DNA from 4 places in the Arthrobacter sp. WCS2018Hpa-7 genome. Region 3 is predicted to be linked to each of the others. Evidence: predicted binding sites of a transcription regulator. Region 3 holds the regulator's gene; each other region holds the start of a gene.

Evidence for each region. Region 3 encodes HrcA, which represses chaperone genes, less so after heat shock. Its sites were predicted from a motif close to TTNGCACTCGNNNNNNNCGAGTGCNAA; they were not measured.
Region 1: the regulator HrcA is predicted to act here: its motif matches at 2,400-2,426, upstream of groL (chaperonin GroEL).
Region 2: the regulator HrcA is predicted to act here: its motif matches at 3,830-3,856, upstream of RQH14_RS08565 (FmdB family zinc ribbon protein).
Region 4: the regulator HrcA is predicted to act here: its motif matches at 3,445-3,471, upstream of groES (co-chaperone GroES).

What each region holds. Positions count from the first base shown of each region.
Region 1 is NZ_JAVTJB010000028.1:3,641-10,809, reverse strand. It holds gene RQH14_RS20945 (ribonuclease HI family protein) at 1-454, opposite strand, end outside; gene groL (chaperonin GroEL) at 591-2,216, opposite strand; gene RQH14_RS20935 (cold-shock protein) at 2,540-2,743, opposite strand; gene RQH14_RS20930 (LytR C-terminal domain-containing protein) at 2,916-3,524, opposite strand; gene RQH14_RS20925 (DUF3263 domain-containing protein) at 3,574-3,909, opposite strand; gene RQH14_RS20920 (uracil-DNA glycosylase) at 4,016-4,786, shown strand; gene RQH14_RS20915 (siderophore-interacting protein) at 4,839-5,678, shown strand; gene RQH14_RS20910 (threonine/serine exporter family protein) at 5,745-7,169, opposite strand, start outside.
Region 2 is NZ_JAVTJB010000005.1:277,498-284,666, forward strand. It holds gene RQH14_RS08540 (NAD(P)H-binding protein) at 1-422, opposite strand, end outside; gene RQH14_RS08545 (hypothetical protein) at 429-1,292, opposite strand; gene RQH14_RS08550 (GNAT family protein) at 1,459-2,070, opposite strand; gene galU (UTP--glucose-1-phosphate uridylyltransferase GalU) at 2,078-3,013, opposite strand; gene RQH14_RS08560 (5-formyltetrahydrofolate cyclo-ligase) at 3,112-3,762, shown strand; gene RQH14_RS08565 (FmdB family zinc ribbon protein) at 3,920-4,192, shown strand; gene RQH14_RS08570 (RcpC/CpaB family pilus assembly protein) at 4,264-5,067, shown strand; gene RQH14_RS08575 (AAA family ATPase) at 5,094-7,169, opposite strand, start outside.
Region 3 is NZ_JAVTJB010000006.1:57,783-64,951, reverse strand. It holds gene lepA (translation elongation factor 4) at 1-1,126, shown strand, start outside; gene hemW (radical SAM family heme chaperone HemW) at 1,127-2,356, shown strand; gene RQH14_RS08885 (DUF4870 domain-containing protein) at 2,388-2,801, opposite strand; gene RQH14_RS08880 (DUF3097 domain-containing protein) at 2,923-3,774, opposite strand; gene hrcA (heat-inducible transcriptional repressor HrcA) at 3,952-4,959, shown strand; gene dnaJ (molecular chaperone DnaJ) at 5,010-6,137, shown strand; gene RQH14_RS08865 (16S rRNA (uracil(1498)-N(3))-methyltransferase) at 6,140-6,904, shown strand; gene RQH14_RS08860 (GerMN domain-containing protein) at 6,938-7,169, opposite strand, start outside.
Region 4 is NZ_JAVTJB010000034.1:15,498-22,666, forward strand. It holds gene RQH14_RS22125 (response regulator transcription factor) at 1-1,128, opposite strand, end outside; gene groL (chaperonin GroEL) at 1,306-2,919, opposite strand; gene groES (co-chaperone GroES) at 3,006-3,302, opposite strand; gene RQH14_RS22140 (hypothetical protein) at 3,496-3,858, opposite strand; gene RQH14_RS22145 (class I SAM-dependent methyltransferase) at 3,926-5,155, shown strand; gene RQH14_RS22150 (shikimate 5-dehydrogenase) at 5,160-5,972, opposite strand; gene ykgO (type B 50S ribosomal protein L36) at 6,036-6,158, opposite strand; gene RQH14_RS22160 (GTP-binding protein) at 6,197-7,169, opposite strand, start outside.

The DNA.
Region 1 (7,169 bases), on a different contig from region 3:
CTGGGCCGCTCCGGTGCGCGACACCCTGCTGGTAGGCCGTTGCAGCGGCGCGTGCACGCTCATCGGCGGCCTCGTTCAGGTCATGTCCGGCGTGCCCCTTGACCCATTCGAACCTGTACTTGCGGCCCACGATCGCCTGGTCGATGTCCTTGAGGAGGTCCACGTTCAGCACAGGCTTGCCGTCGGCTTTGCGCCAGCCTTTGCGCTTCCATCCCGGCATCCACTTGCTGATGCAGTTGATGACGTACTGGCTGTCGCAAAGGATCAGCAGGTCTTCCTCCGGCACATGTGCCGTGGAACGGAACAGATCCAGGACGGCCATGAGTTCACCCTGGTTGTTGGTGCCGTGCGGCCAACCTCCTGCGCGCCAACAGGAGTCATCAACGTACCAGGCCCAACCGGCCGGCCCAGGATTGCCGAGGGCGGACCCATCAGCGGCAGCAATAATTGTCATGACCTTAATCCTGCCAGACCCCACCGACACTGAATCCGTGCTAGCACAGCAAGACGGCGGCCCCCACCAGGTGGGGACCGCCGTCGTTTGCTCTAAAGCGTGACGCTTGGGCGCTGTATTGCTACAGCGTGGGGACTTAGAAGCCGCCCATGCCGCCCATGTCGTCGCCGCCGGCAGCCGGAGCGTTCTTCTCAGGCTTGTCGGCAACTACAGCCTCGGTGGTCAGGAACAGACCAGCGATGGAAGCAGCGTTCTGGAGAGCCGAGCGGGTGACCTTTACGGGGTCGTTCACACCAGCAGCCAGAAGGTCTTCGTAGACACCCGTGGCAGCGTTCAGGCCGTGGCCCGAAGGCAGGCCGCGAACCTTGTCCACCACAACGCCGGGCTCGAGGCCGGCGTTGAAGGCGATCTGCTTCAGCGGAGCGTCGATGGCAACCTTGACGATGTTCGCACCCGTTGCCTCGTCACCCTGGAGGGTGAGGTTGGCGAATGCCTTGGCACCGGCCTGGATGAGGGCTACGCCACCACCGGCAACGATGCCTTCTTCAACAGCAGCCTTGGCGTTGCGGACTGCGTCCTCAATGCGGTGCTTGCGTTCCTTGAGCTCAACTTCGGTTGCGGCACCGGCCTTGATGACTGCAACGCCGCCGGCCAGCTTGGCCAGGCGTTCCTGCAGCTTCTCGCGGTCGTAGTCGGAGTCGGAGTTCTCGATCTCGGCGCGGATCTGGGCCACGCGGCCTGCGATCTGCTCGGCGTCGCCGGCACCTTCAACAATGGTGGTCTCGTCCTTGGTGACAACAACCTTGCGGGCGGTGCCGAGGAGTTCCAGGCCGGCGTTTTCGAGCTTGAGGCCAACTTCTTCGGAGATGACCTGGCCACCGGTGAGGATGGCGATGTCGGCCAGCTGCGCCTTGCGGCGGTCACCGAAGCCCGGAGCCTTGACGGCAACGGACTTGAAGGTGCCACGGATCTTGTTGACGATCAGGGTGGCCAGGGCCTCGCCCTCGATGTCTTCGGCGATGATCAGCAGCGGCTTGTTGGACTGCATGACCTTCTCCAGAACCGTGACGAGTTCCTTCACGTTGGAGATCTTGGAGTTGACGATCAGGATGTACGGGTCTTCGAGGACCGTTTCCTGGCGCTCTGCGTCGGTGACGAAGTAAGCGGAGATGTAGCCCTTGTCGAAGCGCATGCCCTCGGTGAGCTCAAGCTCCAGGCCGAAGGTGTTGGATTCCTCGACCGTGATGACGCCTTCCTTGCCCACCTTGTCCAGGGCTTCGGCGATGAGGCTGCCGATTTCCGGGTCACCGGCGGAGATGGAAGCCGTAGCTGCGATCTCTTCCTTGGTTTCGATCTCCTTGGCGGAGGCCAGCAGTTCCCTGATGACTGCCTCAACAGCCTTCTCGATGCCGCGCTTGAGGGACAGCGGGTCGGCGCCGGCGGCAACGTTGCGCAGGCCTTCCTTCACCAGTGCCTGGGCGAGGACGGTTGCAGTGGTAGTACCGTCGCCAGCGACGTCATCCGTCTTCTTGGCAACTTCCTTGACCAGTTCTGCACCGATCTTCTCGTAGGGGTCGTCCAGCTCGATCTCCTTGGCGATGGAAACGCCATCGTTGGTGATCGTGGGGGCGCCCCACTTCTTTTCGAGGACGACGTTGCGTCCACGCGGGCCGAGGGTGACCTTGACGGCGTCTGCGAGGATGTTCAGGCCCCGCTCGAGGCCGCGGCGTGCCTCTTCATCAAATGCAATGATCTTGGCCATAACGGCGGTAGTCCTTTCGGGACAGTCGTTAAGAAGGTACCTGTCAGATGGGGTGCCCGCGACGGACGGTCCTTTGCCCGCGGCCTCTGTATGCCCCGCGCTCCGGACCTCACCCCACCAAGGTGTTTCTTGATCCTCCGCTGGAACGAACACCGCCCACCGCCGGGGTAAGCCGGGCTGGACTTAGCAGTCGAACCATAGGAGTGCTAAATCAATAATTAGCACTCGACCGGGGAGAGTGCAAGCAGAGATGCCACTTTGCTCTATAAACAAAGGGCTTTCAGCCGAGGGCTGACGGAGACGGGTCGAAACCCGATAAGGCGCTACGCGACGCGCACACCTTCGGCTTGCGGACCCTTTTGCCCCTCGCCCAGTTCAAACTCAACCCGCTGACCCTCTTCAAGGGCGCGGAAGCCGTCCATCTGAATGGCGGACCAGTGTACAAAGACGTCGTCACCCGACTCATCCACAGTGATGAATCCGTAGCCTTTTTCGGCGTTGAACCATTTGACGGTTCCCAATGCCATGATGCCCACACTTTCGCAGTAGCCAAGACCGGTTGCCGGGATCTCCGTACCGGAATCAATCCACTGTAACCACAGTCACTCTGCCGGCGCTCCCCATGGAGGCCCGGGGCATCACTTTTGTTATTGAGGCTTAACCGAGTTGGGGCTTCAGGGCCACTTGGAGGCCAGAGGTTTACTGGTAGCCCGGTCCTGCCACAACAACCAACTGCTGCTGCACCTCGGGCGATTCAACGATCGTCTGGATGCCCAACAAGGTGCCCAACGCCTCGGCGTTAACCTTCTGCTCAGGCGCGTTGTAGAAGATCACGGACGTCTGCTGCGGCAGGCCGCCCCAGTTGCCCACGGTGCTCAGCGTCCAGCCGTCGGCTTCCACCAGGCCGGCCACGCGGCCAGCCAACCCAGCGGTGCCGGCACCGTTGTACACGGCAACCGGGGTGGACTTGTCGACCGGCGCGGAGGACGACGTTGCAGACGGGCTCTCTGAGGGCGTCGGCTCGCTGGATGCGGACGGTGCACTGCTGGATTCGCTCGGAGCAGCAGAGGGCGAGGCATCAGTCTGCTGCGGGGCCGGCGTGGAGACGCTGGGCGCGGCATTGGGGGCCACCACGCCGAGGTTTGGAAGGACCAGGAAGGCCACCAGCCCCAGAACCAGGGCTACCGCCCCAACGGTCAAGACCGGCCACAACGTGGGACGCGTGGTTTCCTGGGCATCACGGTGAACGCCCTGCCGGGAAGTGTTCTGCGGGACCTGGTCGAATTCGTCCTTGGCATATTTGGTCATGGTGAAGCGTTGTCCTTGCTGGTTGCTGCTGACAGATCAGCCTGGCGATTTACGCGTCGGACCCCAAGCGACGTGCCGTCCGCGCACGCTGGCGGGACGTACGTAGTCTACGCAATCTCTTGACGAGCATGGGATCGTGGGCCAACGCGTCTTCGGTATCTATGAGCGCGTTGAGGATCTGGTAATAGTGTGTTGCCGAGAGATCGAACAGTTCACGGATGGCCTGCTCCTTGGCCCCTGAGTACTTCCACCACTGCCGTTCCAAGGCCAACATCTGCTGGTCCCGTTCGCTGAGCGGGGAGTCACTGAGGGTCCCGGCCGCAAGGTCTGCGAGGGCAAACCCGGTTGACTGCGGCGCCATCGGTTCCGGTGCTGGTTCTGCCACGGCACACTCCTTCGACGCGTGTTGGGGGAAAATGTCCTACCCCCATGTTACGGGCGAATAACAACGCTGTCATTCGCCGGGCCGGTACTGCACAGGAGACAATGGCGTGGTGAATGGCGAGGATGCACTCTTTGACCTTGAGCCGACGGACCTGGACCATGCCGGTTTTGCCGGGCTCCCCGGCCGCCCGCTGGAAGAACTGATGGCGCAGGACTGGGCTGATGCCCTGCGTCCCGTGGAAGGGCAGCTGCGGAGCGCCTTGGACTTCGTCGCGACCCAAGCCAAGAACGGAACCCACGTCCTTCCCTCGGCCGGCAACCTTCTGCGCGCCTTCCAACAGCCGCTGGCAGACGTCAAAGTACTGATTCTGGGCCAGGACCCGTACCCCACGCCGGGACACGCCGTCGGGCTTTCCTTTGCAGTCTCGCCACGGACGCGGCCCATCCCGCGCAGCCTCGCCAACATCTACCGGGAACTGCACGACGACCTCGGGCTGCCTCCCCGGGTCCATGGAGACCTCACCGCCTGGACGGACCAAGGCGTCCTCCTGTTGAACCGTGTCCTCAGCGTCACCGCCGGAGATGCCGGCTCCCATCGTGGCAAGGGCTGGGAGGCCATCACGACGGCGGCAGTCACCGCCGTCGCCCGCCGTACGGACGGTGCGGGGCGGCGCAGCCCGTTGGTGGCCATCCTCTGGGGCAAGGACGCCGAGGGCGTACTGCCGTTGCTGGAGGGAGCGCCGTCCATCGTGTCGGTCCATCCCAGTCCGCTCTCGGCCTCCCGGGGCTTCTTCGGTTCCAAGCCCTTCAGCCGCAGCAACGAGCTGCTGCTGGAACAGGGCGCCGAACCCATCAACTGGGAACTGCCTGTCCTGTAACCTTCGACTCATCCCCAGCGGACGTGCAGCAAATTAGCTTAGGCTTACCTACATGTCTGCTCTCCCCGTGACTTCGTCCGCCACCCGTACAACCCGCCCGCAGGTCAACCTGACAGTCCTGCGGAATGAACGCCTTTCGCCGCATATGGTGCGGATCGTGGCCGGCGGACCGGGATTCAGTGACTATGCGAACAACCAGTACGTGGACCGCTACGTCAAGATCGTCTTCCCCCAGCCGGGCGTCGAGTACCAGCTTCCGCTGGACCTGTGGGCCATCCGCGAGACCATGCCGCGGGAGCTGTGGCCGCATACCCGGACCTACACCATCCGTTGGGTAGACCTTGAAGCCCAGGAATTGGCCATCGACTTTGTGGTGCACGGCGACGAGGGACTTGCAGGTCCTTGGGCAGCCGCAGCCGAACCCGGCGATTCGTTGGTCTTCACAGGACCCGGCGGCGCCTACAACCCGGCCCCGGACGCCGACTGGTACTTGTTCGCCGGCGACGACGCCGCGATCCCGGCCATTGCAGCATGCGTGGAGGCTCTTGCCCCCGATGCCCGCGGAACCGTGTTTCTGGAAGTGGACAACGAGGCAGACATCCTGCCGATTTCCGCCCCCGCCGGAGTGAACCTGCATTGGCTGCAGCGCAACGGAGTACCTGCGGGCGCCAGTGACTTGCTGCTCGATGCCCTGCGCACCACCGAATGGTTGCCCGGCCGGGTGGACGTTTTTGCCCACGGCGAGCGGGGTTATATGAAGGGCCTCCGAGAGATCTTCTTCGTCCAGCGTGGATTGGAGCGTTCCCAGGTGTCACTGTCCGGCTACTGGGCGCAGGGTCGCGTGGAAGAAGTATTCCAAGCCGAGAAGAAGCTTCCGGTCGGACAGATCTAGATTCGGCACAGATCTCTTATAGCCGAACGGCGCTGCCTCATGGCAGCGCCGTTCGTGTTGTGTCGCCTATCGCCTGCGGACCCTGCGCCGCTCATTGCTGGACAGGCCCTTGGTCAATGGCCGGGCAAGGTTGTCGCCAAGCACGATGCCCGCAGCCACTCCCAGGACAATCGCCCCTGCGTTCAACATGCCGCCCGCACCCAGCAGAATGTCTCCCTCCTCGACGGTCAAAACATACATGGACCGGAATATAGTGAGGCCGGGAAGCAGGATCAACGCGGCAGGAACTGCAACCACCAGCTGCGGCGCTCCGAGTTTGAGCGCCACTACCCGTCCCAGCAGGCCAATGACCACGGCCGCGACGGCGGGTGACAGGCGATCGCCGAGCCCGGCGGCGCCAGCCCCCCACAGAACGAAGAATCCCACTATGCCGACTGCCGCCGTCGGGATCAACAGACGCATTTGCGTTTGTTCGGTGACACCGATGGCCACCACCGCGATGGCGATCAGGATGGCCTGACCCCATAAGGGATACGCATCGGGGAATGTATCCGTGACGTCCAGGACCTCGCTGCCGATCAGCGTGCCGACCACCACTGCGACGCCGATACCCGCCACGATGGCACCGAACGTCAGCGCCGTGGAAAGGAATCGTCCGGCTGCTGTCACCGGGAAGCCGTTGATCGCATCTTGAACGGACGAGACAAGTCGACCCGTTGGCAGCAACAGGAGGATTCCGCCGGCAACCACAATGGACGGAGCAATGTCCACACCCGCCCACCGCAGCATCAGCGCGATAAAGGTGACCAGGAACGCGCACGCCATGGTGTTGAAGAAGTCCGCAGTGCGCCACCGTGCAAGCTGGCGTGAGAGCAGGCTGATCAGGATATTGGAGCAGAAAGCCACCGCGGATGCGCCCAGGCCACCGCCCAGGACCCCCACGAAAACCGCGGAGAAGATACCGAAGGCAATGGTGACCATCCAGCGCGGGAACGGCTTGGCGCTGCGGATGATTTCGTTCAAGCGGCGCACGGCTTCATCGCGGCCCACTCCGCCGGCAACTATGTCAGTAACAAGCTGGTGCACCTGCGCCAGGCCGGCGTAGTTGTTGGTCCAGGATCGAACAACGCGCAGCAGTGTGATGGGCGTCTGGTCCTTGGGCGCGTAGTTGATGGCCACCGACTGGTTGGTGATGTCCACTTCAACGTTCTTCAGGCCAAGGGCGGCCGTCACAGCGATCATGCTCGTTTCGACCTCAAGGGCGCCCGCTCCATAGCGGAACATGACCTCCGCCAGATGCAGGGCGAAGTCGATGGTCTTGCGGGCCGAAGCATCCACTCCCACTACCTGGATGGTGGGGTTGGCATAAGGGCTTCCCGCCAAACGGTCCACGATGTTCATGGGCGCCGTGGGCGGGCTGTCACCTTGGACCAGACGCATGAGCATACGTTTGGCGTTGACGTTCTGCCTGACCTGGGATGGCCTCAGCGG
Region 2 (7,169 bases), on a different contig from region 3:
CGAACCACCACGGTCTCCAGAGGAGAAGCAGAGTACTTCCGCTCTTTCCCGGCCTTCGAGACGTAATACGAGTACGTGCTCAGATCGCAGTTGATGATGGACAATGCCACCGCCCTGCCCACCCCCGCACTGTGAGCAGAGGCAAGAAGCCGGGCACCGCCGTCGGCGAATTTTCGTTGGGCTTTGCCGAACTGACCTTCAAGGCAGTCAATCACGACGTCGGCGCCCTCCAGTGAGGCCGCCAGCCCTTCTCCCGTGGTGACGTCGCCCGCTACGTAGGTGGCGCCGTCGTGGTGCTTCTCCGAGCCGGGAGGCGGCGCGTGGCGTGACAAAGAGGTCACCGTATGACCCGCATCCAGAGCAAGCCGGACAACCTCGCGACCTACCTGGCCGGTACCGCCCGCGACGCAGATACTGGCCATGCGTGTCTAGGCGCGGCGGCGCTGCAGTACGTCGTCCAGGTTGCTGAGCGCGCTCTGCCCCTTAGCGGAGACCGCAGCAGTGGCCTCGGCCTGCTCAGCACTTTGCTTCAGGACGGGCTTGCCCACCGGTTTGGGAGCCTCAGGGAGGTCCAGCGGTTCAGGGGCCGGCCTTGAAGCTTTAGCGGCTTCAACATATGTGGGCTTGGGAACTGCGACAGGCTCCCAGCTTGAACCTTTGGAGTCTTGGGATGCTTGCGCCGATGTATCCCCTGCGGCAACGGCAACCGCCAAAGCAGCCTGGCGAAGCTCAACAGCGGATAGGCGCGCAGCTTCACGGCTGGTGGCTTCGGCGTCGAAAACCGTGGTTTCCTTCGCTTCCACTGCCGGTTCCTTCGGCAAGTAACGTGCTGGCGTCGGGATGGGGGCTGCCTGTGCCGCACGGCGTGCCCGGCGTTCGCGAAGATCCCTGAGAGCGAGCTTCCGCAACGTTACGACGGCGAACACCGCACCGATGAAGGACACCAGCGGCATCCAGATTGACCCGGAACCAAAGATGAGAAAGATGCCCGAAATGGCCGCTGTCACCAGCAAGGCAAGGCCTGCCAGGGCCAAAGTGAGCCGGGCATAGCGGATGGTGAATGGAGTGGTGGGCGCTTTCCGCTGGGACGGCTCAGCCACGTGGGATTCCTGGGGCGACGCCGGTGCTTTGCTGTGCATGGTCTCCATCGGTTTCTCCTGCTGAGGTGCCAAAGTCAGTACCACCCCTGCCTGCGGTTCGTCTGGTTCGTCGTCGATTGCCGCTGCTGGAACAGCGGCCGTTTGGACTTGTTGACGCCTGTTCCGGAGAACGTAGGGCGCCACCCAGACCATCCACAGCGCAACAGTGACTACGAGTATCACTGAGCTGCTGAGAGGGAAGTCCACATTCAAAACCGTAGAAGCAAATCACCGGGGGCGGCGGCATTGCGGCCGGTGTGTCGTCGTCGAGTCCGCAAATGACTGGATATACGGACAAAATGCCCCATGACCTGCCCGTTTATCCCCTGAGCCACCGACGCAGCAGGCCCTCTGGGACCTCATCCGATGTCAGGGCAAAGGACCGGTGGTCAGCCCATTCGCCGTTGATGTGCAGGTACCGTTCCCGATACCCCTCATCACGGAATCCAAGCTTCTCCACGACCCTCAGACTGGGGGTGTTTTCGGGCCTGATGTTGATCTCCATGCGATGAAGGCCCAACACCTTGAAGCAGTGGTCCGTTGCCATGGCAACCGCCGTCGGAGCAATACCGTGCCCTGCCCGGTCCTTATCGACCCAGTATCCCAGTGTGGCCATCATTGCCGATCCCCAAATGATGGAAGAAACAGTCAATTGGCCCACGATGAGCGGGTCTCTGAATCCAGGGGTGCGCTCGACAATGAGGAATGGCAATGCCGTGGACTGTCGGGCTTGGTTGTTCAGCGAGCCCACCATCTGCCGATAACTGGGCAGGCGCCCACCCGGGGCCGGGTTGGACGCCTCCCAGGGAGCAAGCCATTCACTGTTCCGCGAACGGACGTCAGACCACTCCCGCTTGTCGCAGTATCGGATAGGGCGAAGAAGCAGGTCTCCGCTCTCCAGCGTCACCGGCCAGATCGCAGAGCCGTACATCCTGAGGTTACTTGGGAAGCGAGGCAGTGAAAGTCGGCAGCCACTCACGCAGTTCAGGACCGAGGTCCTCGCGTTCGCAGGCCAACTCGATGCAGGCCTTGAGGTAACTGAGTTTGTCACCGGTGTCGTAGCGACGGCCCCGGAAAACAACGCCATACACGCCGTAGCCTTCACCTTCGCCGGCTGCCAGCACCTCAAGGGCGTCGGTCAACTGGATCTCGCCGCCACGGCCCGGCTCAGTCTTCTCGAGAACATCGAACACTGCCGGGTGCAGCACGTAGCGGCCGATCACGGCAAGGTTGGACGGTGCCTCTTCGGGAGAAGGCTTTTCCACGAGCTGCTTGATGCGGACGTAGCCGTCCTCGCCGATCTCCTCGACGTCGGCGCAACCATAGGCGCTGATCTTGGAGGGCTCCACCTCGATCAGGGCAACCACGGAACCGCCGGTCTTCTGCTGAACGGCGATCATGTCGCTCAGGAGGTTATCGCGGGCGTCGATCAGGTCATCGCCGAGGAGTACGGCAAAAGGCTCGTGCCCAACGTGCTGCTTTGCACGAAGGACCGCGTGGCCCAGGCCGTTGGGGTCGCCCTGGCGGACGTAGTGGATGTCACCGAGGTTGGTGGCGGATTGGATGGCCTCAAGCTTGGCGGTATCGCCCTTTTCGGCCAGCGTCGCTTCCAGCGCCGGCACACGGTCGAAATGATCCTCCAGGGCGCGCTTGCTGCGCCCCGTAATCATCAGGACGTCGTGCAGGCCAACCTTGACCGCTTCTTCGACGACGTACTGGATGGCTGGCTTGTCAACCACGGGCAGCATTTCCTTCGGCATCGCCTTTGTTGCAGGCAGGAAACGGGTACCAAGACCCGCTGCGGGGATGACGGCCTTACGGACAGCATTGTTATCGAGAGTCACCGGACTAATGTAACGGAAGGAATACATCATCGGCTAAACCCTCGCCGCGCCGGGACAACATTTCTGTGGACCGGACGGCAGCTTCTGTCGCCGCACCGGCATCAGACGAACCTCACGATCGGACACCCATGGCATCGAAGGAAGACATCCGCAGCAGCCGGCGCCTCCAAAGGCGCGCTCTCTCCCCCGAGCAGATCGCCGCTGCCGGCGCGTCGATCGCGCAGCATGGAACGTCATGGGCGGCTGCCGCTTCCTCCGACCCCCCGGCCGCTTTTGCCGTCTATGTAGGTGTCGCCTTTGAGCCACCCACCATGCCGCTCATCCATTCCCTGCACGAGGCCGGGCACAGGATCCTCCTTCCCGTGTGCGAGCCCGGCCGGCAGCTGAGTTGGGTCTATTGGACCCCCTCGACAGTTTTTGTCCGCTCCTCATATGCCCCTATCGACGAACCCGAGGGCGAACGGCTTGAAAGCCAGGTGGTGGCCGGCGCCGCGGGGATCTTCATGCCCGCCACAGCGGTGGACATGGATGGCAACCGGATCGGGCAGGGCGGCGGCTACTACGACCGGCTCCTCCATGGGCTCGACGATGCCGGCCAGCGGCCGCCCACCATTGCGGTGGTGTACGACGACGACCTGTTGCCTTCAGGTTCGATTCCCGCCGAAGCCTTCGACCGCCCCGTGCGGGAAGTGCTGACTCCCTCCGGCGTGGTCCGCCTGGGCGGGACGGAAGATCCCGACGGGACTCCAGTCACCAGCGGCCCTACGCATACCGCCTGAGGGCATCGGACGGGCTGGTGAGGTCGGGCACATCCACTGGCGCATGCACTGTGGACGGATGATAGAATTGGCACTCAGGCCCTGCGACTGCTAATGCGAAGCGAAATCTCCGCCGTTGCTGCACAGGACCTGACCTTTGTCCTGAAGGAGGAACTCAGTGCCCACATACGCATACGCCTGCAAAGACTGTGACCATGCCTTTGACATCGTCCAGTCCTTCTCCGACAGCTCCCTGACGGAGTGCCCCGAATGCAAGGGCTCCCTTCGCAAGAAGTTCAACAGCGTCGGCGTCGTCTTCAAGGGCTCGGGTTTCTACCGGACTGATTCCCGTGATGCCAAGGGCAGCACTGTTTCAGCCGCGCCTGCTTCACCTGCCGCCGCGTCGTCTGCTCCAGCAGCCACCCCGGCGCCGGCCGCTGCAGCCAGCTAACTTCCCCCCCTTTTCCACATAGCGCCTCTGGCCGCTATTGGACTGCCCGGCTGGCTGGCTAACGTGGCCGCATGCCACAACAGTCTCGAAGCGCCCTTCTTGCCCGCGCCCGGCGTTCAGCGTCGTCTGGCGGTCCTTGGCCCCCGGTTCCATCTGGTGCCAGAGGGCGGTCGTCTCAACGGCGCAACAATGCCGCAAGCTTTCCCCGGCCGCTGGACCATTCTTCCCCTCAGGGCAGAAGGCGAAAGATCGGCTCCTGGATCGCCCGGAACCGCCGCCTCACAGTTGCCCTCCTGCTGTGCCTGGCCGCCGGCATCGCCGTCCAACAGCTGACCCCGGCCTCGGAACTGCGAATCAGCGTCATGGCGGCCGCCCGTGACCTGCCAACGGGAACCACTCTCACAGAAGCCGATTTCACCCGTGTGGGAGTGCCCCAGGACCTCGCCATGACCGGGGCGCTCTCTGATGGCGGGGCCCTCGCCGGCCGCCAGCTGGCCGCACCCTTGAGCCGGGGGCAGATCCCCACGGAGTCCAGCCTCCTGGGTCCCGGGCTTCTTACAGGATCACCCATGGGTACCGCAGCTGTTCCCCTGCGAATGGCCGACCCGTCGTCCATCCAGCTCCTCTCCCCCGGGCAGTTGGTCACAGTGGTCCTCACGGCCGCCGGTTCCTATGACGAATCCAGGCAAAGCCAGGTACTCGCCGGTCCTGTCCCCGTGCTCTGGACCTCAGCCCACGGGGGCAAGACAGGCGAATGGCTGGGCACCAGCGACACCGAAGGATTAGTGGTGGTTGCTGCGGATCCACAACAAGCAGAAAAGCTTGCCGGCGCGTCAACGCAAGGCAAGCTTTTCTTTGTTCTGGTCAACCCGTGATGGGCCGTTCAGGTGGTGGTGGCCGGTCAGCCCCAGTGCGGCGGCTTTTGCTCCTTGAGCCACTGCTCATGGTCGTAACCGGACTCATCGCCCCAGCGCCGGGGATCGTCTTCCGCGGCTTTGGTGGGAAGAATGCCACTCACGCCTGGTTTGGCTCCGGCGTCCTTGGCATCCAGGGGCTCTTCAGCGGTGTCGGCGCCGGGCACGGCGGATTCCGTCTCAGGCCCTTCTTCCGGACCGGTTGCTTGTTCCATCAGTGGTACTTCTTTCCCGTTCTCTGCTTCGCTGCCTGCATCACCGGCAGCTTCATCATGCTGTCCTGGTGCCTGCCGTGCCGGACTCGGAGCGAATGTTGGCTGCCCTTTGTCCACACTCAATTGTTCAACGTCCATGTCCAGGAAGCCATGCTGAGGCGACGTCGACCGCGGAATGTGATTTTCCAGCCCAAGGTAGGAGCCGATGCGATCTGCGCAGGACGAAGGATCAGTGAACACCTCAATGGTCCACAGGGACATGTAGCGCCATCCCATGCGCTCCAGCAGCTGCGGACGCAACCGGCTGCGTTCCCGGACGCTCATCCGACGGTAGCGTTCTGTGCCATCGGATTCGATCGCGACCGGCGTGGGAATTTCCGCGCCCTCCCGGCCAATAGTGTGGACGGGGTCTGCCGCAGCAGCGATATCCAGAACGCCATCGTAGAGATGCCAGACCCGGGCGCCCCGGGCCCGCAGGCGTTCTCCGAGGTCAGCGACCAAGGGATCCTCACCGAGCGCCTGCTCACTGGCAACAGCGCGGGACGCGGGCGTACCGAGGTTGCTGTTTCCCGAAAGTTCACGGTCAAGCAGTTCGTAGAAGTCAACTGCACCATGGGCCAACCGATCGAGGTCAAGGTCCTCGGGACGGAAGCAGCTCAGGACATGCATGGAACGCCGTGCGCGGGTCATGGCCAAGGCGAACCTGTTCCGGCCACCCTCAGCGGACAGCGGACCGAACGAATGAAGTGCCCGGCCGTGTGGCGTGCGGCCGTAGCCAAGCGAGAAGATCACGTGGTCACGAACCAGCCCTTGGGCTCGCTCAAGATCCACCACGCGGAAGGATTCGGGGCCGGCGCCGAAGAACGTGGACAGCAAGGGATGGTTGGGCAGTTGGAGCCTGATGGCCTCGCCGATACGGGCAGCATGGCGCAAGCTGGCAGTCACCACCGCCAAGGACGTGCGGGGCCGCAGCCTGGCGTGTTCGAACACGAGGTCCACCACGCGATTGACCTCGGCGGTGACGGACTCCACACCTTCATGGTCTGCCCCCGGAAGTCCGGTGCCATCGGGGATGTACTCCACCAGGATGGAACGGTCCAGACCCGTGACAGAGTTGCCGTCAGGCAGGCGGCGCAGGCCGCCGTCGTAGTAATTCTTGCTCAACTGGAGGATCAAATCCTCGTCCACGGCGCGGTAGACCCAATTCAGTTGCCACGTGGGCAGGACCCTTGCCAGCGCTTTGAAGGCGCTGTCGACGGTCTCGTGGCTGGCAACACCGGCTACCGGTGGTTCCACAGCTACGCTGAACGTACGTGCATGGGCAATCTTCGCATCACCGAAGGCCACCACTTGCTTCGCCCGGGCGATGGCAGGAAGTACGGCCTGCAGCGAGGTGGATTCGGCGTCTATGACCACCACGGCGTCAAACTTTTGCTCGGCCGGAAGAACACCGGTCAGGAGGTAGGGACTGACCGACCAAACGGGCACCAGCAGTGGCACAAGCTCCGGCGCTTGGGCGCTCAGCGCCGGCAACGTGACCCTGCCATCCTTCAGCAGGGCCCGCAGCAGTTCCGCCTGCCTGGGGTGCTCAAGCAGCCCCTGATGCCATTTCTGTGCCAACTGCCACCGGAGACGCGCGGCACCACTGGCGATGTGGGCCTGGTCCGCGAGCCGGTATTCGGCTTCGAGGCGACGCAGGGAGTCGCCATCGGACATCGCCAGGTAGTCATCGCCGCTGATCATGGCTTCCAAAGCGGATTGCCACCAGGCCAGATCCAATTCGGCGGCCACGGAGCCGGCAGGAACTTCGCGGGCAGCCAGATCGGACAGCAGCTCACCGAGGCCGTG
Region 3 (7,169 bases):
TGCAACGCACGAGCTCCTGGAGATTGGTGTCAGCTCTCCGGAGCCCACTCCTTCCAAGGGCTTGGGCGTCGGCGAGGTGGGGTACCTGATCACCGGCGTGAAGGACGTTCGTCAGTCGAAGGTTGGCGATACTGTCACCAACCTGGCCAAGCCTGCCTCGGAGTCGCTCAGCGGCTACGCCGACGCCAAGCCGATGGTCTTCTCCGGTCTCTACCCGCTGGACGGAACGGACTACCCTGTCCTCCGCGACGCCCTCGAAAAGCTGATGCTTAACGATGCCGCTCTGGTTTACGAGCCCGAGACGTCCGCAGCACTGGGCTTCGGATTCCGCGTCGGGTTCCTCGGTTTGCTGCACCTGGAAATTACCCGTGAGCGCCTCGAACGTGAGTACAACCTGGACCTGATCTCGACGGCTCCCAACGTAGAGTACGAGGTGACACTGGAGGACAAGAAGGTCATCCACGTCACGAACCCCAGCGAGTACCCCACGGGCAAGATCTCCGAGGTCCGCGAGCCCATGGTTTCCGCCACCATCCTGGCTCCCAACGAGTTTGTTGGATCCATCATGGAACTGTGCCAGAGCCGCCGTGGCCAAATGCGCGGTATGGACTACCTCTCCGAGGACCGCGTGGAGCTCCGTTACTGGATCCCTTTGGCGGAAATTGTGTTCGACTTCTTCGACCTCCTGAAGTCCAAAACCCGTGGCTACGCTTCGCTGGATTGGAAAGCAGACGGCGAGCAGGTTGCTGACCTCGTCAAGGTGGACATCCTGCTGCAGGGTGAACAAGTGGATGCCTTCAGTGCCATCACCCACCGCGACAAGGCCTACGCCTACGGCGTGATGATGACCGGCAAGCTCCGTGAGCTCATCCCGAGGCAGCAGTTCGAGGTGCCCATCCAGGCAGCCATCGGATCGCGCATCATTGCCCGTGAGAGCATCCGGGCCATCCGCAAGGACGTTCTTGCCAAGTGCTACGGGGGTGACATCACCCGTAAGCGCAAACTGCTGGAAAAGCAGAAGGAAGGCAAGAAGCGCATGAAGATGGTGGGTCGCGTGGAGGTTCCCCAGGAAGCATTCATCGCAGCCCTGACCACCGACGAGTCCAAGGACAAGGCCAAGAAGTAAATGCCCAGCGTCCTACCTTTGGGCGATCCGGCACCTGCGGACGGAGTACTTCCCCCGCAGGTGCTGGACGGCGTGGAGCACCGTAACTTCGGGCTCTACGTCCATATCCCGTTTTGTGCCGTTCGGTGCGGCTACTGTGACTTCAATACCTACACGGCGACCGAGCTTGGCGGCGGGGCCTCCCAGGATGCCTACGCCACAACCGCGGTGTCCGAGCTCGACTTTGCGGCGCTGGCATTGGATGCCTCCGGGCTGCCCCGACGGCGCATGAGTACAGTCTTCTTTGGAGGCGGTACGCCCACGCTCCTCCCCGCGGAAGACCTGGCACGAATCCTGCGGGCCGCCGTGGACCACTGGGGACTTGAGCCCGGCGCCGAGGTCACCACCGAAGCCAATCCCGATTCCGTCACCCCCGAGTCCCTGAAAGTGCTGGCTGACGCCGGATTCACCAGGGTTTCCTTCGGCATGCAATCGGCCGTCCCGCACGTTCTGAAGGTCTTGGACCGCACCCACACCCCCAGTCGAGTGCCGCTTGTGGTCCAGTGGGCCCGTGAGGCCGGACTCGCGGTGAGCCTGGACCTCATTTACGGTACGCCGGGGGAGTCCATGGCGGACTGGCGGTTATCCCTTGAGACAGCACTGTCCTACGAGCCCGATCACATCAGCGCCTACGCATTGATCGTGGAAGATGGCACCAAGCTGGCGGCCCAGATCCGCCGCGGTGAAGTGCCCGGAATTGACGACGACGATCACGCGGCCAAATACGAATTGGCCGATTCGTTGATCTCCGAAGCTGGTTTGAACTGGTACGAGGTCAGCAACTGGTCCCGGACATCCGATCAAGCGTGCCGGCACAATCTGGCCTACTGGCGGGGCGATGACTGGTGGGGCGTCGGCCCCGGTGCGCACTCCCACGTAGGAGGTGTCCGGTGGTGGAACGTCAAGCACCCCACAGCGTACGCAGGACGGTTGGGCGCAGGAAGCTCACCGGCGGCGGGCCGGGAAACCCTGGACGCCGAAACCCGGGAAGTCGAGCGCATCATGCTGGAAGCACGGCTCGGTACAGGCCTTGAAGTGGATGCTTTGGACGCGGTTGGCCGCCATGCAATGGCAGGGCTGATCGCCGACCAACTGGTTGATCCTGCGCAGGCGTTCAAAGGCCGGCTGATCCTTACGCTGAAGGGCCGGCTGCTGGCTGACGCCGTAGTCCGGAGGATTCTCCCCGACTAACCACACGTCCGCTTGAAAAGCGGGGGGAGGTTTACTTGATCCAGCGCAGGTTGAGCTTGTAGCGGTGCGGCTGGCCGTGGTTGACGCGGATTCCGGCCGAGACGGAGAAGCATGTCAGTGCTACCCAGATGCCAGTGGCGATCACGGCAAAGACGTTGCCTACTACCGGCAGCAGAACCAGGATGTTGGCCAGAACCGCAGCGATGGTGGGAGGCAGCGTAAAGTTCAGTGCTTCCTTGGATTCCTGTGCCGTGAAAGGTCCGCGGTCACGGAAGATCAAGTAGATCAGGAGTGATGGCAGGCATCCCAGAATGCCGCCAAAGTGTGCCAAGGTAGCCCACTGCCTGTCCTCGCTGGCGGTCAGTGGCAGCGCATTTGCAGGCGCGCCATGGTACTGGGGCTGGCCTGCGGCGCTGCCCGGTTCTTCAGGAGCGTTCTCTGCCACGGTGTGTTCCCTTTGCTGTAAAGATGGTGCGGTGTTGCTGTCCCAGAATACCGGCCCAGGCAGGCTTCCCGGGACAAGCGCCACGATGACACGTCAGTTGCTGCTGCTTTGAGGGCAATGGTCAGGGAACTGTGAGGAAATCGATGACTTCCTCCACGCGGCCCAGCAGCGAAGCTTCGAGGTCGGCGTAGCTGCGAACCGCTCCGAGAAGCCGTTGCCAGCCCAGTCCTATGTCCTCCGCGGTCTCGTGGGGCCACCCGAAGGCGGTGAGAATCCCGGTCTTCCAGTCGGTGCCGCGGGGCACGGACGGCCAAGCCTCAATTCCCAGGACTTTGGGCCTGATGGCCTGCCAGACATCGATATAGGGGTGTCCGACGATCAGGACATTTCCCGCGGCTCCAGGCACAGTCATGGCATCAGCTGCGATGCGGGACTCTTTGGAGCCGGCCACGAGGTGGTCCACCAGGATGCCGAGGCGCCGGCCGGGACCGGGGTTGAAGGCGGATATTACCGACTTGAGGTCATCGACTCCGTGCAGGGGCTCCACCACAATGCCCTCGACGCGGAGATCGTCGCCCCAGACTTTCTCGACGAGTTCGGCGTCGTGTTTTCCTTCCACCCAAATGCGGCTGGCTTTGGCCACCTGGGCGCGTTGTCCTTGAACCTTCACCGAACCTGATGCCGTGCGCCCCGCCTGAACGGCCGGCGTCGGTTGCCGTGGGGCCGGGGGCATCAACCGGATGGGCTGCCCCTCGAGCAGGAAGCCAAATCCGAGTTGGAACGACTTCGTCTTCCCCCGTCTGTCCTCAAGGGACACAATGTGCATGCCGCCGGTTTTCTCGACCCGGGTGACTTCGCCCACCCAGCCTGACTGGACGTCTTCGAGGACCATCCCGCGTTGGACGGCAACCTCCGGCAGTTGCCGTTTGGCCGGAGCTGACAGATCCTGCGGACCCCACGTGTCGAAAGCCAAGGAGTTCCTACCTTTGTGCTGGGTTGTATAGTGCAGTGCTGATTTGCGCTGGGTTGGGACGGGAAAGTTCAATGCTAGCAACGGGGTGGCTCATACTAGACTGGTTAGCACTTGGGCATGTTGAGTGCTAAGTGGACCCGGTCCCAGAGACCACGGCAGTCGTCAGGAGGTGGAGCAATGAGTGAGCCGCGCAAGTTGGAAGTGCTGCGTGCCATCGTTGAAGATTACGTGCATTCTCGGGAGCCTGTTGGATCGAAGGCCCTTGTTGAACGGCACCATCTCGGTGTTTCAAGCGCCACCATCCGTAACGACATGGCCGTTTTGGAAGAAGAAGGCCTCATTGCAGCGCCGCACACCAGTGCCGGTCGTATTCCCACCGACAAGGGCTATCGCCTGTTCGTCGATCGCATCTCCCAGGTCAAGCCCCTTTCGGCCGCCGAGCGGCGGGCCATCCATTCGTTGCTTGAAGGCCCTGATGATGTCGACGACATCCTGGAGCGCACCGTAAGGCTCCTGTCGCAACTGACCAACCAGGTCGCCGTCGTGCAGTATCCACACTCGAACCGCGCTCTGGTACGGCACGTTGAGTTCGTCCTGTTGGCGCCACAACAGGTTTTGGTGGTGCTGATTGCCGATACCGGCAGCGTCGGCCAGAAGGTCATCGATGCTGGTTCGGACGTGGGCGACGACGCTTTGATGCGACTGAGATCCCGCTTCCTGGGCAGCATCGCAGGGACACAACTGGCCCTGTTGCCGCAGGTGCTTCCATCGGTGATTGCCCTGTGCCCGCCGGAGCTTCGGGGACTGGCCCACACATTGGCCAACGGGCTGCAGGCCCTGAGTGACAACAGCCGCGAAGAACGCATCCTCATGGCCGGTACGGCCAACCTCGCCAGGTCCAACGTGGACTTCCCCTTGAGCATTGGCCCGGTGCTGGAAGCTCTTGAGGAACAAGTTGTCATGCTCCGGTTGTTATCAGACATGGGGGATGACCCCCGTGGCGTCACCGTGAGTATCGGCCGGGAAAATCCCTACGACGGATTGGCAGAAGCTTCCGTTGTCGCCACCGGGTACGGCTCCGGCGCCAAGGTGGGGATTCTGGGGCCAACCCGCATGGATTATCCAACGACCATGGCCGCAGTCCGGGCCGTGGCCCGTTACCTTTCACGCATTCTTGGCGGCTGAAGGCCGTCCCGAAGAAACATCCGCAGTACAACAAGGAAGAGATACCGACTTTGAGCAGCCACTATGACGTTTTGGGAGTCTCGCCGGAAGCCACCGGGGAAGAGATCAAAAAGGCGTACCGCAAGTTGGCGCGGAAACTCCACCCGGACGTAAACCCAGGTGAGGATGTCGCGGAACAGTTCAAGGCCGTGACCCATGCTTATGAGGTCCTGTCCGATCCCCAGAAGCGCCGCGTCTACGATGCCACCGGCAACGAGAATGGAACGGACAACGGGTTTGGTGGCGGATATTCCGGCCAGGGCTTCGCGTTCCAGGACATTTTCGATACGTTCTTTGGTGGTGGCGGCGGTCATGGTGGGCCGGCCTCCCGTGTGCGACGCGGCCAGGACGCACTCATCAGCGTCCGCATCGACCTTAAGGACGCCGTTTTCGGTGTCAACAAGAAGCTTGAAGTGGACACGGCCGTGACCTGCCCCACCTGTGACGGCAGCTGCTGCCGCCCGGGCACCCATCCGGAACGTTGTGACATCTGTGGTGGCAGTGGCCAGGTCCAGCGGGCTGTCCGCTCCATCCTCGGCCAAGTTATGACTGCCGCCCCTTGCGGTTCCTGTGAGGGCTTCGGCACGGTCATCAAGGACCCCTGCAATGAGTGCAACGGCCAAGGCCGCATCCGCAGCCGCCGTTCGCTGACCATCAAGGTTCCTGCCGGTGTTGCCACCGGTACTCGCATCCAGTTGTCCGGCCAGGGTGAAGCAGGGCCCGCAGGCGGCCCGTCCGGCGACCTCTACGTGGAGATCCGTGTCAACAACGATTCCATGTTCATACGCGAAGGCGACGACCTCCACGCCACCCTCAGCGTGCCCATGACGGCCGCGGCGCTGGGTACGGAGTTGCAGCTGGATACCTTCGACGGCGCACAGGACATTGACGTGAAGGCCGGAACCCAGTCAGGCGAGATCATCACCCTCCGGGGCCTGGGTGTCACGCACCTGCGTGGTTACGGCCGCGGCGACCTCAAGGTACACCTCCACGTTGAAACGCCGAGCAAGCTGGATCCGGCGCAGGAAGAATTGTTGCAGCAGCTCGCCAAGCTTCGCGGGGAGCAGTTCACCGAAGGAAAGCTCGTGGCCAGCGGCGGGATGTTCGCCAAGCTTCGGGACAAGCTCGGTAACCTGTAGCGGTGAGCAACCCCGTTTTCTTCACCTCGGCCGGCAGCCTTGGCGATGTCGGCGCCGGCGGTACCTTCGTGCTGGAAGGTCCGGAAGCGCGGCACGCGGTTACGGTCAAGCGACTTGTGGTGGGAGAGCCAGTCGACATAGCCGATGGGGCCGGCGCGCGGTTGACCGGCACGGTCGCCGAGGCCGGGCCCGCGGGCCTGATTGTCACTGCCTCCGACGTTGTCTTTGAAGACCTGCCGGACGTCCGCTTGGTGCTGGTCCAGGCCCTGGCCAAGGGCGACCGTGACGAACTTGCCATCGAGACAGCCACGGAACTCGGAATTGATGCTGTGCTTCCGTGGCAGTCGGAGCGTTCCATTGTTCGATGGAAGGGCGATCGCGCCGCAAAGGCCCACGCCAAGTGGGAGTCCGTGGTCACCGCTGCCGCCAAGCAGGCCCGGCGGGCGTGGATTCCTGAGGTGAGGTCCATGGTGGACACTGGGTCCTTGGCGAACGCTGTTGCCCAGGCTGACCTTGCCATCATCCTGCATGAAGACGCGAAGAATCCCTTGCGGACCGTCCTTGAGGAGTTGGCGGCAACCAACGCCAGCGCTCCCCGCGAGGTGCTGCTGATTGTGGGCCCCGAAGGCGGGATCTCACCCCGCGAAGTAACGCGGCTTAGTGATGCCGGCGCCGTAACGGCACTCTTGGGGCACCATGTCTTGAGGTCCTCGACGGCGGGACCGGCCGCCGTCGTTCTTGCCAGCGACATCCTGGGACGCTGGTAGGAGCGGCCTTGGGCCGCATCCGGCCCCGGGCAGCTACCCGACCCTGAACAGGCGGGTGTCGGTGCTGGTCGCGATGGCGTTGCCCGCGTTGTCTACTTGGGAGACGCGTACCTCGTACTGGCCGGCTTTCAACGTGGCGCCAAAGGTGAACAGGCCATACTGCCCGGGTTCGCCGGTGGCTTGCGTTTGGCCCGTGAGAAGGCTGGCCTTTTCGCCCTTGCCGTTGTCCTGCAGGACCTGCCAGGCGATGGGCTTGGAGCTGTCA
Region 4 (7,169 bases), on a different contig from region 3:
TGGCCCGGATAATTCGTCCAAAGCTGCCCTCGCCGCAGCCACGTCTCCCAAGGCGAGCTCAATCTCGACGACGGCGGGGAGCAAACGTCGACGATTGGCCGTGTCTGCTTCTGCCAAGGCACGCCGCATAGTGGCTTGCGCCTGGGACGCCCTGTGCTGCGCCAACTGAAGCAAGGCAATGCCGGGAACTGGCTCAAAACCTGTCCCGGCCGCAGTAGCGTAGGCTTTCGCAGCTTCGTCAAGGAATCCTTGCAGCCGCAGTACATCGCCTTGCTGGTACCAGGATCCGAACGTCGCGTCGGGGTCGCCCTTCCTGACCCGGCCTTCGGCGGCGCGCGCCACAGAGAGTGCCTCGTCCCATGCCCCATGCAGGATGAGCAGCTCGGCCCGGTACGCCTGGCATTGTCCGCTGAACATCACCATGTCCGGGCGTTCACCACACCAGCGTTCCAACGCTGAGGTCCACTCGTGGGCACGCCTTACATCATGCGAGAGGCGGCAACTGCCCAAGACTGCACAGTAGATGATGCCCGCTGGTATGGGCGAAACCTCCCCCGAGGTGACCGACACCATGACTTCGTCCAGGAGTTGGAGCCCGTCCTCCACGTTTCCCAGGGAGACACGTGAGGTACCTACACCGAGCTGCCCCAGCGCCTGAAGGTCTTTGTCATGGAAGGACTGGCCCAGTTCCAAGGCCCGGCTGAACATTTCATGGCCCGTCCCCGGGTTGCCGGATCGAAGCGCGCCCAGGGCAGCGGGAATGAGCAGGTACCCTTCGGCGGCGCATGGTCCGGCCATGCCGTCCAGCAGGTGCCTGGCGCGGGACAACCAGCCATTGCCCTGGGCATGCTCGCCCATGTCCATCAGGAACATAACCAGCCACGCGGCACAGCGGGCCGCACTGTCTGTATCCCCCATGGTCAGGAATTCGTCGTGGGCTCGCGCGAGGTACTCCACGCTCTGCGCGTTCAAGCCAAGCAGCATCGCCACGGAGGCGGCCAGCTCGATGTCCTGGGGAGGCAGGCCGCCCTCGGAATCGGCGCGGACGAGGCAATTCAGGGCATCGTTCCAGCGGCGCTCGTGAAATGCTGAGCGTCCCAGGTCCAAGTCTGTGTCCGGAGCTGTCATGGCTCACCTGCGGGTGGGTGGCGGCCCGGGTGATGCCCGTGCCGCAGCTTTTAGCGTCAGGTTACTGCCGTCGTCGAACGCTCACAATAGCTTGGGCAGGCATGCCTGCCGGCAGTCTCCATGACGCACGAAGCCCCGGCCACGCGAACGTGACCGGGGCTCCAATGAAACAGCCTGCTAGTGGCTGTGACCTGCGTGTGCGTCTTCGTCCTCAGCCGGCTTCTCGACAACCAGGGTCTCGGTGGTGAGAACCAGGGCAGCGATGGAAGCGGCGTTGCGGAGAGCCGAACGGGTGACCTTGACGGGGTCGATCACGCCAGCGGCGATCAGGTCCTCGTACTCGCCGGACTTGGCGTTGAAGCCGTGGTTGGCTTCCAGCTCGGACACCTTGGCAACGACAACGAAACCGTCGAAGCCGGCGTTCTGTGCGATCCAGCGCAGCGGCTGAACCAGGGCGCGGCGGACGATGCCCACAGCAGCTGCTGCGTCACCTTCCAGCGCCTTGACGGCCGGGGACTCGTCCAGTGCCTTGAGAGCGTGGATAAGAGCCGAACCGCCACCGGAAACGATTCCTTCTTCGAGGGCTGCACGCGTGGAGGAAACAGCGTCCTCGATGCGGTGCTTCTTTTCCTTCAGCTCAACCTCGGTGGCTGCGCCAACCTTGATCACGCCGATGCCGCCGGCCAGCTTGGCCAGGCGTTCCTGCAGCTTTTCCTTGTCCCAGTCGGAGTCCGTCCGGGTGAGCTCAGCACGCAGCTGTGCAACGCGGTCAGCCACGTCCTCAGCCGTGCCGGCGCCGTCAACGATGGTGGTGTTGTCCTTGGTCACCGTGATGCGGCGCGCGGTACCGAGTACCTCGAGGCCAACGGTGTCCAGGCTCAGGCCAAGGTCCGGGGAAACAACCTGGGCGCCCGTGAGCGTGGCGATGTCCTGGAGCATGGCCTTGCGGCGGTCGCCGAAGCCCGGAGCCTTGACGGCAACAACGTTGAGGGTGCCGCGGATGCGGTTGACGATCAGCGTCGAGAGGGCTTCGCCTTCGATGTCTTCAGCAATGATGAAGAGCGGCTTGTTGGCCTGCAGGGCCTTCTCCAACAGCGGCAGGAAGTCCTGCAGCGAGGAGATCTTGCCCTGGTTGATCAGGATGAGGGCGTCCTCGAGGACGGCTTCCTGGCGCTCTGCGTCGGTGACGAAGTACGGGGACAGGTAGCCCTTGTCGAACTGCATGCCTTCGGTAAGGACCAGTTCGGTCTGCGTGGTGGAGGACTCTTCAATGGTGATGACACCGTCCTTGCCAACCTTGCCGAACGCTTCGGCGAGGAGCTCGCCGACTTCGTCGCTCTGCGCGGAGATGGCTGCGACGCTGGCAACCTGGGTGCCTTCAACTTCGCGGGCGTTCTCCAGGAGGCGGGCTGCGACGGCTTCAACGGAAACCTCGATGCCGCGCTTGATCTCGCCCGGAGCGGCGCCGGCGGCAACGTTGCGCAGGCCTTCCTTGACCAGGGCCTGTGCAAGCACGGTGGCCGTGGTGGTTCCGTCGCCTGCGACGTCGTTGGTCTTGGTGGCTACTTCCTTGGCCAGCTGTGCGCCAAGGTTCTCGTACGGGTCGTCAAGCTCAACTTCACGCGCGATGGTGACGCCATCGTTGGTGATCGTGGGAGCGCCCCACTTCTTGTCCAGCACGACGTTGCGGCCGCGCGGGCCAAGCGTCACCTTGACAGTGTTGGCGAGCTTGTCGATACCGGCCTCAAGAGACCGGCGGGCAGCATCGTTAAAAGCAAGCTGCTTTGCCATGGTTGTGTCCTTTCAAGACAGAAAACCCGCACCGCTGACGGTCGGAAATGATTTCCAACGCGACGGCGGTGCGGGGCTCCGGGAAGTTACTTTACGACGATCGCAAGGACGTCGCGGGCGGACAGAACGAGGTACTCGTTGCCGCCGGTCTTGACTTCGGTTCCACCGTACTTGGAGTAGATGACGACGTCGCCAACAGCTACGTCAACCGGTACGCGGTTGCCGTTGTCATCGAAGCGGCCGGGGCCGATTGCAACAACTTCGCCTTCCTGCGGCTTTTCCTGTGCGGAGTCCGGAATGACCAGGCCGGAAGCCGTGGTCTGCTCTGCTTCGAGCGGGCGAACAACAATACGATCCTCAAGAGGCTTAATCGAGACCGACACTCGGACTCTCCTTTTCATGAGCTGATTCATGGACTAAGAACTAGGGTGCCGGAGCGTACATCCGCCGTCGCGGTGCCGGAAGACGCTTGGCATTTATTAGCACCCTCCAGGGGAGAGTGCTAACTAGACTCTATGTAAATCGTTAGCACTCGGTCAAGGTGAGTGCCAGCATTTCGTCATGGGTGAACGCCGGTCACCGGCCCGTAAGGTCATCGAGGTCGTAGTCCTGGCCGTCGTCTTCCTCGTCCAGCGGGGCATTGCCGCGGTTCCGGTACAGGAGTACGGCGGCCGCAACAGCAACGACGCCGGAAATCACCAGGGTGATAATCCCACCGGTGCGGGCGCCGCTGTAGAGCTCGCGGATGTCCCGCGCTTCGTCGGTGGCATCGTTGACGCTCTTGCCTGCGACGGAATAGGTGGCCGCGTTGAAGGAATCCAACGCGAAGATGATGATCAGCAAGCCGACGCAGACCACAGCGATCACGGCCCCCGCTATGAGGGCGGGTCGCGCGAACTTCAGCATGGTGGAGGGTTGCGGGGCTGCGGTGTCTTCCATGAAAACAACCCTATCGGGCTGATTCGCCCGTCACGTTGTCAAGTGCCGCGCCGTTAGGCTTGATTCCATGCCTCACGCACCGCAGGAACAGATCGCACCCTTGCTGACCACTGAAGGATGGGAACTCCTGGCCTCCTTGGGGCCCTACCGCGAGGCCGACGCTTTCAGCACCAACGCTGATCTCCGCAAAGCCGGCCACTCCGCCGAATTGGTGGCAGCAGTCCTGACGCAATCACGGCTGCGCACCCGCGCCGAGGCGAAGTTCGGCGAGTTCGCCCGGCAGATGCTGTTCACCCAGGCAGGCTTGGAGCAGGCCACACGGTTGAACGTTGCAGCCCGGCACGCAGAACGCTTCGCCAAGGCAGGCATTTCCCATGTGGCCGACCTCGGATGTGGCCTCGGCGCCGATTCCATGGCGATGGCGTCCATGGACATCTCAGTGACCGCCGTTGAGATGGATGAAACCACGGCTGCCTGCGCCACCATCAACCTCATCCCGTTCCCGCACGCCACCGTGGTGCACTCCGATGCCACATCCGTGGATCTGGACGGGATCGACGGCGTGTGGCTGGATCCTGCACGCCGGACGACGTCCACGTCGGGGACCAAGCGGATTTGGGACCCTGAGGCTTTCTCTCCTCCTTTGTCCTTCGTGGAGAAGCTGGCAGCTACCGGGCGCGCCGTCGGCGTCAAAATGGGGCCCGGCATCCCCCATGACTCCGTTCCCTCCGGCTGTGAGGCCCAATGGGTCTCGGTGGGCGGGGACGTCACCGAAGTGACCCTGTGGTTCAACGCCGTGGCCCGCCCCGGCGTGCGCCGGGCGGCCCTGGTCATTGGCAGCCAGGGCGCCGCTGAAATCACCAGCGGCGAGGACTTCGACGCCGGTCCGGCAGCCGCCGTCGGGCCTGTTGAAGGTTTCTTGTACGAACCGGACGGCGCGGTCATCCGCGCAGGCCTGGTGGCCGACATCGCCGAAAGGCTGGGCGGGCATCTGGTGGACGAGCACATCGCGTACATCTGCGCGCCGGAACTGCACGACACTCCTTTTGCCCGTGCCTACAAGGTCCTTGAGGTGATGCCCTACAACGTCAAGGCCCTCAAAGCCTGGGTGAAAAGCAAGGGGATCACCGTGCTGGACATCAAGAAGCGCGGCACGGCAGTGACTCCCGAAGAGCTGCGCAAGCAATTGCTTCCCGCCAAACCCTCAAAGGGGAAGGATGCAAAAACAGCCACCCTGGTCCTCACCAGGATCGGCGAGGAAAGAGTGGCTGTTGTGGTGGAGCCGGTCACGGCCTAGCACCTCAGCGGCGGGAGAACTCCGAGGCTTCGCGGACCTGCCCGGCACTGGGGCGCACGCCCGTATACAGCACGAATTGTTCTTCGGCCTGGATGGCGATGACCTCGGCCCCAGTGATGACCTTCTTGCCGGAGTTCCTGGCAGCGGTGATGAGCGGCGTCTCCGAAGGCAGCGCAACGACGTCGAACACCACCTGCGCAGCAGAGATTGTCTCGTCATCGAAGGATTGGGCCATTTCGTCCGCACCAGCCATCCCCAGCGGGGTGACGTTGATGATCAGGTCCGCTGTTGAGCCGTTGACATCGTCCTGCCAGCCGAATCCGTAGAGATCCGCAAGCGCCCGTCCTGTGGTCTCATTGCGGGCCACGATAGTGACGGCGGCGAACCCTGCGTCCCGGAGTGCTGCGGCTACGGCCTTGGCCATCCCGCCGGCACCCCTGAGGAGTACAGTGTGGCTGCTGGGAACCTGATGGTCCTTCAGGAGCCGGGCAATGGCGATGTAGTCCGTGTTGTAGGCGGTCAGGACGCCGTCGTTGTTGACGATGGTGTTCACCGAATCAATGGCCTGTGCCGACGGGTCCATCACATCAACCAGCGGGATGACCGCTTCTTTGTAAGGCATGGACACCGCGGCACCCCGGATGGGGAGGCCGCGGATGCCCGCTACCGCGAGGGTGATGTCAGCGGGGGCGAATGCCTTGTAAACAAAGTTCAGGCCGAGCAGATCGTAAAGATAATTGTGGAACCTGGTCCCGATATTGCTGGGCCGGGCCGCAAGCGAAATGCACAGGGACATGTCTTTGTTCAGGATTGGCATTCCCCCATTAAACGCCCTCTTGGTAGAGCCGTGTATTCACCGCACTTCTGAGACGTCCGTGGGTTAGCCCTGGCGAGCCTTCATCCGCGGGTTGTTCTTGTTGATGACGAAGGTGCGCCCCCGCCTGCGCACGATCTGCGCACCGGGGATCTTCTTGAGGGCACGCAGCGAATTCCTGACCTTCATGGTGTTTTCTCCTTTGATGTGGGTGCTGGTGTTTCGGATTAGAGGGCGTCGCTGAGTTCCAGGGGGTCGTCCCAGACGCCGGAGTCCAGTGTCATTTCGGCCTCCGTCAGTTGGCAGCCGTCCAGGAGCTCGCGGATTTCCGTGGGGTCGATGTCCTCGGAACGTCCGGTGATGGCAAGGACGGTGCCCCGGTCGCCGTGGTGTGGATGCCAGTCCAGGAACGCCTCGACGTCGGAGCCGGCCTTTCCAGTGGCCCCCTCGCCAGGGGCGGATCCTGCTGAGTCGGCCAGCCAGTTCCCGGTACTTTCGAGCCAGACCCTGGGTCCTATGCCCTGGACGGCGATCCGCCGTGTTGGCGCGGAGGCGATCCACAGCCGGCCGCGCAGCCAGTGCGTACCGATGGCCAGCTGTGGCAGCGCATCCCGGAAGCGTCCGGGATGAAGGGGACGGCCCGCCTTGTGGAGCACGGTCCGGAAGGGACCTGGCGTTTCACTCAGGGGCACACGCACGACGCCGGGCCGGTTACGTGCCGCTGCTTCAGCATCGTCGAAGCAACCTGGCCGGAATTCCCCGGCCGACCCGACGGCGTTGGCATGGGGCGCCAACTGGCCCAGCAATTCCAGGCCAACCAGCCAAGCCTCCGATCCTTCACGCGGATCCCCGGTCAATACCGCTCCCAGACCCGGGGAAACCATCACGGTGTCCACTTGGCCGAACTCACCGATCAGGAATTCGCCACTGGTGCGCTCATCCTGGGGCATGGAGGTGAACCCGGATTCGAACAGGGTGTGCCGGTCCCAAATGTGGTCGTCCAAATCCGCCGGGTCCATGGCCAGCACTGCATTGTCCATGACGGCCGGCTGGCTGAGTCCACGGCGAAGTTCTGCGACGGCCATTCCTGCCGCGACTCCCGGTGGGAGGCCCAGGACCACGTGGTCGAAGCCGCAGGCTGCGAGGCGTTCCGCCGTGGGGACTATGTCAAGGCGGACGGTGCAGCTGAGGCAACCATGC